Linked DNA regions of Variovorax terrae. The protein of the gene in region 1 binds, or shares a complex with, the protein of each later gene. Links are inferred from orthologs where the notes say so. Each region holds a gene or a part of one and is shown in the gene's direction. Other genes may lie near its edges.

Evidence for each region.
Region 2: the proteins of dnaN (region 1) and MMF98_RS08815 are in contact, whole or in part, in a cryo-EM structure (PDB 8GIZ), measured with the Escherichia coli proteins. The link is inferred for Variovorax terrae from one-to-one orthologs.

What each region holds. Positions count from the first base shown.
Region 1 is NZ_JALGBI010000003.1:300,197-305,419, reverse strand. Bases 1-2,887 are described here. They hold dnaN (DNA polymerase III subunit beta), read left to right. Parts: upstream 1-834; coding sequence 835-1,941; downstream 1,942-2,887. Other genes in these bases: gyrB (DNA topoisomerase (ATP-hydrolyzing) subunit B), read left to right, coding at 2,049-2,887; dnaA (chromosomal replication initiator protein DnaA), read left to right, coding at 1-560. Outside these bases: more of gyrB, read left to right, coding at 2,888-4,649; MMF98_RS20820 (DNA/RNA helicase domain-containing protein), read right to left, coding at 4,889-5,223. UniProt on the Escherichia coli protein: Confers DNA tethering and processivity to DNA polymerases and other proteins. Acts as a clamp, forming a ring around DNA (a reaction catalyzed by the clamp-loading complex) which diffuses in an ATP-independent manner freely and bidirectionally along dsDNA.
Region 2 is NZ_JALGBI010000001.1:1,868,188-1,873,517, forward strand. What follows is about bases 633-3,626. They hold MMF98_RS08815 (DNA polymerase III subunit delta'), read left to right. Parts: upstream 633-1,618; coding sequence 1,619-2,635; downstream 2,636-3,626. Other genes in these bases: mltG (endolytic transglycosylase MltG), read left to right, coding at 633-940; tmk (dTMP kinase), read left to right, coding at 945-1,622; MMF98_RS08820 (PilZ domain-containing protein), read left to right, coding at 2,649-3,011; MMF98_RS08825 (TatD family hydrolase), read left to right, coding at 3,081-3,626. In the rest of the region: more of mltG, read left to right, coding at 1-632; more of MMF98_RS08825, read left to right, coding at 3,627-3,887; MMF98_RS08830 (ankyrin repeat domain-containing protein), read left to right, coding at 3,884-4,543; MMF98_RS08835 (LysR family transcriptional regulator), read left to right, coding at 4,545-5,330. UniProt on the Escherichia coli protein: Part of the beta sliding clamp loading complex, which hydrolyzes ATP to load the beta clamp onto primed DNA to form the DNA replication pre-initiation complex.

The sequences.
Region 1 (5,223 bases):
TGGTGTCGCGCTTCGACTCGGGCCTGACGGTGGCGATCGAGCCGCCCGAGCTCGAGATGCGCGTGGCCATCCTGATCAGCAAGGCGCGCGCCGAGGGCGCCGAGATGCCCGAGGAAGTGGCCTTCTTCGTGGCCAAGAACGTGCGCTCCAACGTGCGCGAGCTCGAGGGCGCGCTGCGCAAGATCCTGGCCTATTCGCGCTTCAACCAGAAGGAAATCTCGATCATGCTGGCGCGCGAGGCGCTGCGCGACCTGCTGAGCATCCAGAACCGCCAGATCTCGGTCGAGAACATCCAGAAGACGGTGGCCGACTACTACAAGATCAAGGTCGCCGACATGTACTCCAAGAAGCGGCCGGCCTCCATTGCCCGCCCGCGGCAGATTGCGATGTACCTGGCCAAGGAACTGACACAGAAAAGCCTTCCGGAAATCGGAGAATTGTTCGGCGGGCGCGACCACACCACGGTGCTGCACGCCGTGCGCAAGATCTCCGGCGAGCGCCAGCAACTGACCGAGCTCAACCAGCAGCTGCACGTCCTCGAACAGACGCTGAAGGGCTGACCTCATCATGAAACCGCCATCAACTCCCACGACCCGCAGCGCGGTTCGGGCAAGCCTGGGGACAGTTCCGGCACAACGGCCCGGTTGTCCACATGCCCGGGCGCCGGCGCGGAAGTGTCCACCGGGCCGCGACAACCCGGAAGCAGGGCTGTGCACAGGCTTCGCTGGGGGCCAAGTGCTTGATAAAACAGGCGAAAATGGCGAAGTCCACAGCGCCGCGCGCGCCTTATCTACTACGACTCATTTGAATTAAAGAAATCAAGAAGAGGTTGACATGATTGTTCTGAAGGCAACACAAGACAAGGTTCTCTCGGTTTTGCAGTCGGTCGCGGGCATCGTGGAGCGGCGGCACACCCTGCCCATCCTGGCCAACGTGCTGATCCGCAAGACCGGCGGCTCGGTGCAGCTCACCACCAGCGACCTGGAGATCCAGATCCGCACCACGGCCGAGCTGGACGGCGATGCCGGCAACTTCACCACCACCGTGGGCGCGCGCAAGCTCATCGACATCCTGCGCACCATGCCGGCCGACCAGACCGTGAGCCTGGAGTCGAGCCAGAACAAGCTGATCCTCAAGGGCGGCAAGAGCAAGTTCACGCTGCAGACGCTGCCGGCCGAAGACTTTCCGCTGGTGCAGGAGGCCGCCAACTTCGGCCCCGTGTTCAGCGTGCCGCAGAAGACGCTGAAAGACCTGCTGAACCAGGTGAGCTTCGCGATGGCCGTGCACGACATCCGCTACTACCTCAACGGCATCCTGTTCGTGGCCGAGGGCCAGCAGCTCAGCCTAGTGGCCACCGACGGCCACCGCCTGGCCTTTGCCTCCGCCACGCTCGACGTGGAAGTGCCGCGCCAGGAGGTGATCCTGCCGCGCAAGACCGTGCTCGAAATGCAGCGCCTGCTGTCCGACGCCGAAGGCGCCATCGAGATGCAGTTCGCCAACAACCAGGCCAAGTTCAGCTTCGGCGGCATGGAGTTCGTCACCAAGCTGGTGGAGGGCAAGTTCCCCGACTACAACCGCGTGATCCCCAAGAACCACAAGAACAGCGTGACGCTGGGCCGCGCGCCGCTCCTGGCCAGCCTGCAGCGCACCGCCATCCTGACCAGCGAGAAGTTCAAGGGCGTGCGCCTGAACATCGAGCCCGGCACGCTGCGCGTGGCCTCCAACAACGCCGAGCAGGAAGAAGCGGTGGACGAGCTCGACATCGACTACGGCGGCGACGCCATCGAGATCGGCTTCAACGTCACCTACCTGATCGACGCGCTGGCCAACATGGGCCAGGAGATGGTGAAGGTCGATCTGGCCGACTCCAACAGCTCGGCGCTGCTGACCATTCCCGACAACGCCACCTTCAAGTACGTGGTGATGCCGATGCGCATCTGATGCTACAAAAAACGTAGCAAACAACGACCACAGCCCGCGGACATCCGCGGGTTTGGTCCTTCAAGAGTTTAGATACTGGAGATTTCCGCCCGGAAACCACGCTGACCATGACCGAAGACAACAAGCTGAACGAAGCCGCCCCCACGGAAGAAAGCTCCAACTTCCAGCCCAAGATCGACGCCCACCAGGCCGGCGCTTCCGAAGGCTATGGCGAAGGCGCCATCCAGATCCTCGAGGGCCTGGAAGCGGTGCGCAAGCGCCCCGGCATGTACATCGGCGACACCTCCGACGGCACCGGCCTGCACCACCTGGTGTTCGAGGTGGTGGACAACTCCATCGACGAGGCACTGGCCGGCCACTGCGACGACATCATGGTGACCATCCACACCGACAACTCCATCAGCGTGGTGGACAACGGCCGCGGCATCCCCACCGGCGTGAAGATGGACGACAAGCACGAGCCCAAGCGCTCGGCCGCCGAGATCGCGCTGACCGAGCTGCACGCCGGCGGCAAGTTCAACCAGAACAGCTACAAGGTCTCGGGCGGCCTGCACGGCGTGGGCGTGAGCTGCGTCAACGCGCTGAGCAAATGGCTGCGCCTCACGGTGCGGCGCGAAGGCAAGGTGCACCTGATCGAGTTTGCCCGCGGCGTGGTGCAGCACCGCCTGGTGGAGGCGGTGGACGGCGTCGAGGTCTCGCCCATGAAGGTGACCGGCCCGACCGAGAAGCGCGGCACCGAGGTGCACTTTCTGCCCGACACCGAGATCTTCAAGGAAAACTACGACTTCCACTACGAGATCCTGAGCAAGCGCCTGCGCGAACTGAGCTTCCTCAACAACGGCGTGCGCATCCGCCTGAAGGACGAGCGCAGCGGCAAGGAAGACGACTTCGCCGGCGCCGGCGGCGTCAAGGGCTTCGTGGACTTCATCAACAAGGGCAAGACCGTCCTGCACCCCAACGTGTTCCACGCCATGGGCGACCGCCAGAGCGAACACGGCACCAACATCGGGGTGGAAGTGGCGATGCAGTGGAACAGCGGCTACAACGAGAGCGTGCTGTGCTTCACCAACAACATCCCGCAGCGCGACGGCGGCACCCACCTGACCGGCCTGCGCGCCGCGATGACCCGCGTCATCAACAAGTACATCGAGGAAACCGAGCTGGCCAAGAAGGCCAAGGTCGAGGTCACCGGCGACGACATGCGCGAAGGCCTGTGCTGCGTGCTCAGCGTGAAGGTGCCCGAGCCCAAGTTCAGCAGCCAGACCAAGGACAAGCTCGTTTCCAGCGAAGTGCGCGGCCCGGTGGAAGACATCGTGAGCAAGCTGCTGGCCGACTACCTGCAGGAGCGCCCCAACGACGCCAAGATCATCTGCGGCAAGATCGTCGAAGCCGCGCGCGCCCGCGAAGCCGCGCGCAAGGCCCGCGAGATGACCCGCCGCAAGGGCGTGCTCGACGGCATGGGCCTGCCCGGCAAGCTGGCCGACTGCCAGGAGAAAGACCCGGCGCTGTGCGAGATCTACATCGTGGAGGGCGACTCCGCCGGCGGCTCGGCCAAGCAAGGCCGCGACCGCAAATTCCAGGCCATCCTGCCGCTGCGCGGCAAGATCCTGAACGTGGAGAAGGCGCGCTACGAGAAGCTGCTCACCAGCAATGAAATCCTCACGCTCATCACCGCGCTGGGCACCGGTATCGGCAAGGCCGGCGGCGTGGGCGGCACGGCGGGCGCGGACGACTTCAACGTGGCCAAGCTGCGCTACCACCGCATCATCATCATGACCGACGCCGACGTGGACGGCGCCCACATCCGCACGCTGCTGCTCACCTTCTTCTACCGCCAGATGCCCGAGCTGGTGGAACGCGGCCACATCTACATCGCCCAGCCGCCGCTCTACAAGGTGAAGGTGGGCAAGGACGAGCAGTACCTGAAAGACGGCAACGAACTCGACAGCTTCCTGCTGCGCGTGGCGCTCAAGGACGCCAACGTGTTCACCGGCGGCGAGGCCGGCCAGACCCTGGCCGGCGACACCCTGGCCGAGCTGGCGCGCAAGCACCAGCTGGCCGAAAGCGTGATCGCGCGCCTCTCGGGCTTCATGGACGCCGAGGCGCTGCGCGCCATCGCCGACGGCGTGAGCCTGAACCTCGACAGCGTGGCCGATGCCGAAGCCAGCGCCGTGCTGCTGCAGGCCAAGCTGCGCGAGCTGGCCACCAACGGCGTGCCCGCCGAAGTGGCCGGCGAGTTCGACGTCCGCACCGACAAGCCGCTGCTGCGCATCAGCCGCCGCCACCACGGCAACATCAAGAGCAGCGTCATCACGCAAGACTTCGTGCACGGCGCCGACTACGCAACACTGGCCGAAGCCGCCGACACCTTCCGCGGCCTGCTGAGCGAAGGCGCCCGCGTGACGCGCGGCGAAGGCGAGCGGCAAAAGGAAGAAAAAGTGAGCGACTTCCGCCAGGCCATGAAGTGGCTGATCGGCGAAGCCGAGCGCGCCACCGCCCGCCAGCGCTACAAGGGCTTGGGTGAAATGAACCCCGCCCAGCTCTGGGAAACCACGATGGACCCGAACGTGCGCCGCCTGCTGCGCGTGCAGATCGACGACGCCATCGAGGCCGACCGCGTGTTCACCATGCTGATGGGGGATGAGGTGGAGCCGCGGCGGGACTTCATTGAGACGAATGCGTTGAGGGCGGCGAATATTGATGTGTAGTCACATTCGATAACACAAGCGATGTAGTCTGTATAACGTTGGCGAACAGATTCGCCCGATCCGGATAGAAAGGGACGGCAGGCTGCCGTCCCTTTTCTTTTAAGACAATTGCTAGGTCGTCGGATGCTGCGCAGCCCAGTTCTCCAACGATCGTGACTCATCTGTGGATCGGCTTCGTTTGACAATGTAGTGGTGACGTATGCCTGATGTACTCGAGAGCACATCAGGTTGATCCAAGCTCACGAAGAAGCCGGCAACGCTTTGCCCAGCGATGCTCTCAAATGAGCACGGGTCTCCTCATCGGATGCCCACACATACAAGCCATGAATCGCTCGTGTCATCAGAATCCGATAGGCTTGTGCAACCTTGTGACGCAGCAACTCTCCATGCGGGCCAAAAGGCGCGAAAGCCCCTTCTTTTGCTGCGCGCGCGGTTATCACAGAAATCCCGCTCTCAAGAACCCTATCCACTTGAACTACCCAGCGGCCATCACGCCAAAGCAGATCGTCCAGCCAGATCAAGCCCAGATAGTGGTAGTCGAAACCCCGCACGGCATAAGGGCAACCCACTTCAC
Region 2 (5,330 bases), on another replicon or contig:
CTCGGCCTGGGCGCTGTGGTGGGTGAACCAGCCGCTGGCGCTGCCGGCCGCCACCGTGGACCTGTCCATCGAGTCCGGCACCACCCCGCGCGGTGTGGCTCAGGCCGTGGCCGACACCGGTACCCGCGTCAATGCGGACCTGCTGTACGGCTGGTTCCGTTTCTCGGGGCAGGGCCGCCAGATCAAGGCCGGCAGCTACGAGATCGAGGCCGGCACCACGCCGCGCAGCCTGCTGCAGAAACTGGTGCGCGGCGAGGAAGCCCTGCGCTCCGTCACCCTGGTCGAGGGCTGGACCTTCCGCCAGGTGCGCGACGCGCTGGCCAAGGCCGACCAGCTCAAGCCGGAGGCCAGCGGCCTCTCGGACGAGGCCGTCATGAGCCTGCTGGGCCGGCCGGGCCAGCCGCCCGAAGGGCGTTTCTTCCCCGACACCTACACCTACGCCAAGGGCTCGACCGACCTGGCCGTGCTGCGCCGCGCCCTGCGCGCCATGGACAGGAAGCTCGAGGCCGCCTGGGCGCTGCGCGCGCCGGGCCTGCCGCTGAAGACCCCGGACGAGGCCCTGACCCTGTCGAGCATCGTCGAGAAGGAAACCGGCCGGGCGGCCGACCGCGCGCAGATCGCCGGCGTGTTCGTCAACCGCCTGCGCATCGGCATGCCGCTGCAGACCGACCCGACGGTGATCTATGGCCTGGGCGCCAGCTTCGACGGCAACCTGCGCAAGCGTGACCTGCAGGCCGACACGCCCTGGAACACCTACACCCGCACCGGCCTGCCACCCACGCCGATCGCCATGCCGGGCAAGGCGGCACTGCTGGCCGCCGTGCAGCCGGCCCGCACCAAGGCGCTCTATTTCGTGGCGCGCGGCGACGGCTCCAGCCACTTCAGCGATTCGCTGGACGAGCACAATCGGGCCGTCAACAAATTCCAGCGCGGGCAATGAACCGATGAGCAAACCGGGCCTCTTCATCACTTTCGAAGGCATCGACGGCGCCGGCAAATCGACCCACATCGAAGGCCTTGCCACCGCCCTGCGCGCCCAGGGCCGCACCGTGACGCTCACGCGCGAGCCCGGCGGCACGCCGCTGGCCGAGAAGCTGCGCGCCCTGGTGCTCAACGACGCCATGGACGCGCTGACCGAGGCGCTGCTGATCTTCGCCGCGCGGCGCGACCATCTGCAGCAGGTGATCGAGCCGGCGCTGGCACGCGGCGACGTGGTGCTGTGCGACCGCTTCACCGATGCCACCTTCGCCTACCAGGGCGGCGGGCGCGGCTTCGACTTCGCCGTGCTATCAAAACTGGAGCAATGGGTCCAGGCTGTTCCTGGACCTCAGCCGGATTTCGTGCGCCAACCCGACCTGACCGTGTGGTTCGACCTGGCGCCCGAGATCGCGGCCCAGCGGCTGGCCGGCGCCCGCCTGCCGGACCGCTTCGAGGCCCAGCCGATCGAGTTTTTCAGGCGCGTGGCCGAGGGCTACGGGCAACGCGCGGCGCAGGCGCCGCAGCGTTTCGCGCGCATCGACGCGGCGCAGGACCGGCACAAGGTCTGGCAGCAGCTCACCAGCGCCTTCGTGCGGCGCGGCTGGCTGGCCATCATGGTGGCTCCCAACGGGGGGCCGGCATGACGGCGGCGGCCGGCGCTGCGCTGGCGCCGTGGCTGGGCGAGCAGCTCGGCGGCCTGCTGGCCCAGCGCGGCCATGCCTGGCTGCTGCAGGGCCCGTCGGGCCTGGGCCAGTACCGCCTGGGCTTCGAGCTGGCGCGCGCCTGGCTGTGCGAGCAGCCCACGGCCCAGGGTGCCTGCGGGCACTGCGGCAGCTGCCATGCGATCGAGGTGCGCACCCATGCCGACCTGTGCGTGCTGATGCCCGAAACCGCGATGCTGGAGCTCGGCTGGCCGCTCAGCGAGAAGGCCCAGGCCGACATCGACGACAAGAAGCGCAAGCCCAGCAAGGAGATCCGCGTCGAGGCCATGCGCGACGCCGTGGAGTTTGCCCAGCGCACCAGCGCCCGCGGCCGCGGCAAGGCCGTGCTGGTGTACCCGGCCGAGCGCATGAACACGGTGACGGCCAACGCCTTGCTCAAGACACTCGAGGAGCCGCCCGGCGACGTGAAATTCGTGCTCGCCAGCGAAGCCTCGCATCAACTGCTGCCCACCATCCGCAGCCGCTGCCTGGGCCACACCATGGTCTGGCCGGAGGCGCCCGCGGCGCTGGCCTGGCTGCAGCAGCAGGGCGTGGCCTCTGCCGACGCGCCGGCCCTGCTGCGCGCGGCCGGCGGCCGGCCCGACGACGCGCTGGGCTTCGCGCAGTCCGGGCGCGATCCCAAGCTGTGGGCGCTGCTGCCCCGGGCCATGGCGCGCGGCGATGCCGGCGCGCTGGCCAACTGGGCTCCGGCGCACGCCGTCGATGCCTTGCAAAAGCTCTGCCACGACCTGCTGGCGCTGCAGGCCGGCGCGCAGCCCCGCTTCTTCGCGGCAGCCGACCTGCCGGCCGCTCCCACCGCGTCGCTGGCGGCGCTGACCCGCTGGTCGCGCGACCTGGGCCAGGCCGCGCGCACCGTGGAACACCCGTTCAATGCCGGACTGATGCTGGAGGCGCTTGTGAGCCAGGCCCGCCTGGCCCTAAACTCGAGGCCCTGAGCCTTCGCTGCCCATGAGCAATCCTTCTCCCACCACCCCGCGCCCCAGCGTCATCCAGCTCGCCATCAAGGAAAAGGCGGCCCTTTACGCCGCCTACATTCCCTTGTTCTCCGAAGGCGGCATCTTCATCCCGACGACGCGCGACTACCGGCTGGGCGATGATGTCTACGTGCTGCTGTCGCTGCCCGAAGACCCGCAGCGCTACCCGGTGGCCGGCAAGGTGGCCTGGGTCACGCCGCCGCGCGCCGCGGGCAACCGCACGCAGGGCGTGGGCATCCGGTTTCCGGCCGACGAGAAGTCGCGCCTGCTCAAGATCAGGATCGAAGAGCTGCTGGGCGGGCACCTGGCGTCGGAACGGCCGACCCAGACCATTTGATCTGCTACGGTTTTCGTAGCGCCCAATGACCGCAGCACCTGGACCTGCGGCCCTTTTCATTGATATTCCATGTTTGTCGACTCGCATTGCCACCTGAGCTTTCCCGAACTGGCCGCACAGCTGCCGCAGATCCGCCAGGCCATGGCCGAGGCGCAGGTGGACCGGGCGCTGTGCATCTGCACCACGCTGGAGGAGTTCGATTCGGTCCATGCGCTGGCCATGCGCTATGACAACTTCTGGGCCACCGTGGGCGTGCACCCCGACAACGAAGGCGTTACCGAGCCCAGCCTGCAGGACCTGCTCGAGCGCGCCGCGCAGCCGCGCGTGGTGGCCATCGGCGAAACCGGGCTCGACTACTACCAGATGGACGAGCGCAAGGGCGGCCGCACGCTGGCCGACATGGAGTGGCAGCGCGAGCGCTTTCGCACCCACATCCGCGCCGCGCGCCAGTGCGGCAAGCCGCTGGTGATCCACACCCGCAGCGCCTCGGCCGACACGCTGGCCATCCTGAAGGAGGAGGGCGAGGACGGCTCCCGTGGCGCGGCCGGCGGGGTGTTCCATTGCTTCACCGAAACCGCACAGGTGGCCCGGGCTGCGCTGGACCTGGGGTTCTATATCTCGTTCTCCGGCATCCTGACCTTCAAGAACGCGCAGGACCTGCGCGACGTGGCGGCCTTCGTGCCGCTGGACCGCCTGCTGATCGAGACCGACAGCCCCTATCTGGCCCCCGTGCCTTACCGCGGCAAGACCAACAACCCCTCCTACGTGCCCTACGTGGCCCGTCAGGTGGCCGATCTGAAGCAGCTCCCGATGGAACAGATTGCCGAGGTTACGAGCGCCAATTTCGAGCGCCTGTTCAAGGGAGTTCAATCATGAGAAATTACTTTAAGAATTTAATTTATTTGATTGTTTTAATTGGATTTAATGTTTGTCATGCCGGCTCCTACGAGGATTTTTTCGTTGCCATCAAGCAGGACAATGCGGCGGCCATGACGCGCCTGCTGCAGCGCGGCTTCGACCCCAATACGCCCGATCCGAAGGGGCAGAACGGCCTCTACCTCGCGCTGCGCGAACCGTCGCTCAAGGTGGCGCAGGTATTGATCGACTGGCCCAAGACCGATGTCGATGTCCTCAACGCCCAGGGTGAAAGCCCGCTGATGATTGCGGCGCTCAAAGGGCAGCTCGACATCGCCCGAAAGCTGATCGAGCGCGATGCCAGCGTCAACAAGACCGGCTGGGCGCCGCTGCACTACGCGGCCACCAACAGCCACCTCGACGTCATGCGGCTGCTGCTGGACAACAGCGCCTACATCGACGCCGCCTCGCCCAATGGCACCACGCCGCTGATGATGGCGGCGTTCTACGGCAGCGCCTCGGCGGTGAAGCTGCTGCTGGAAGAGGGCGCCGACCCGCTGCTCAAGAACCAGCAGGACCTCAGCGCCATCGACTTCGCCCAGCGCGCCAACCGCAAGGAATCGGCCGACATCATCGCCGCGTTCGTGCGCGGCCGGCAGCCCAAGGGCAAGTGGTGAGATGCGCAGCCTCAAGCTCAGGCATCTGAGGATCGTCCTGGCGGTCAGCGAAGCCGAGAGCCTGGCGCAGGCGGCCGAACGGCTTCACGTCACGGCGGCGGCCGTGTCGAAGGCGCTCGCCGAGGTGGAGGAGGTCTTTGGCGCTGCGGTGTTCGACCGGGGGCGCGGCTGGGTGCGGCTGACGCCGCTCGGGCGGGCCGTGCTGGCCTCGGCCCGCGTCGTGGGTTCCGAACTCGCGGGGCTGTCCGACGTGGTGCAGGGGCTGCAGGGGGGTTACCAGGGGGAACTGGCCATCGGCACCAAGGCGGTCTCGCTGCATCCTTTCCTGGCGAACACCATCAACGCCTTCGCCGCGCACTATCCGCAAGTGCGCATCAGCCTGGTCGAAGGCACGTCGAAGCACCTGCGCGATCTGCTCGATGACGGCCGGATCCAGCTGCTGTTTGCCCGGCTGAGCCCGGACATCGTCCATTCCGGGCTGCAGAAGGCGGCGATCCTCACGGACGACGTGGTGGTGGCGGCCAGCGCCGACCATCCCCTGGCCGGCCGTGCGGATCTGGACTGGCCTGAACTGGTGGGCCAACGCTGGTGCCTGCCGGTGCCCGGCACGCTGATGCGGGACCACCTGGAGCGCCTGCTCGGCGCGCGGCGCCTGGGCTTGCCGCAGCAGTATGTGGAAACCAGCGACATGACGATGGTGGCGCCGCTGTTCCGCCTGGGCCCCTACGTCACCCTGGTGCCCCGCCGGGTGGCCGAGCACCACCTGAAGCTGCCGGTCGGCTGCATC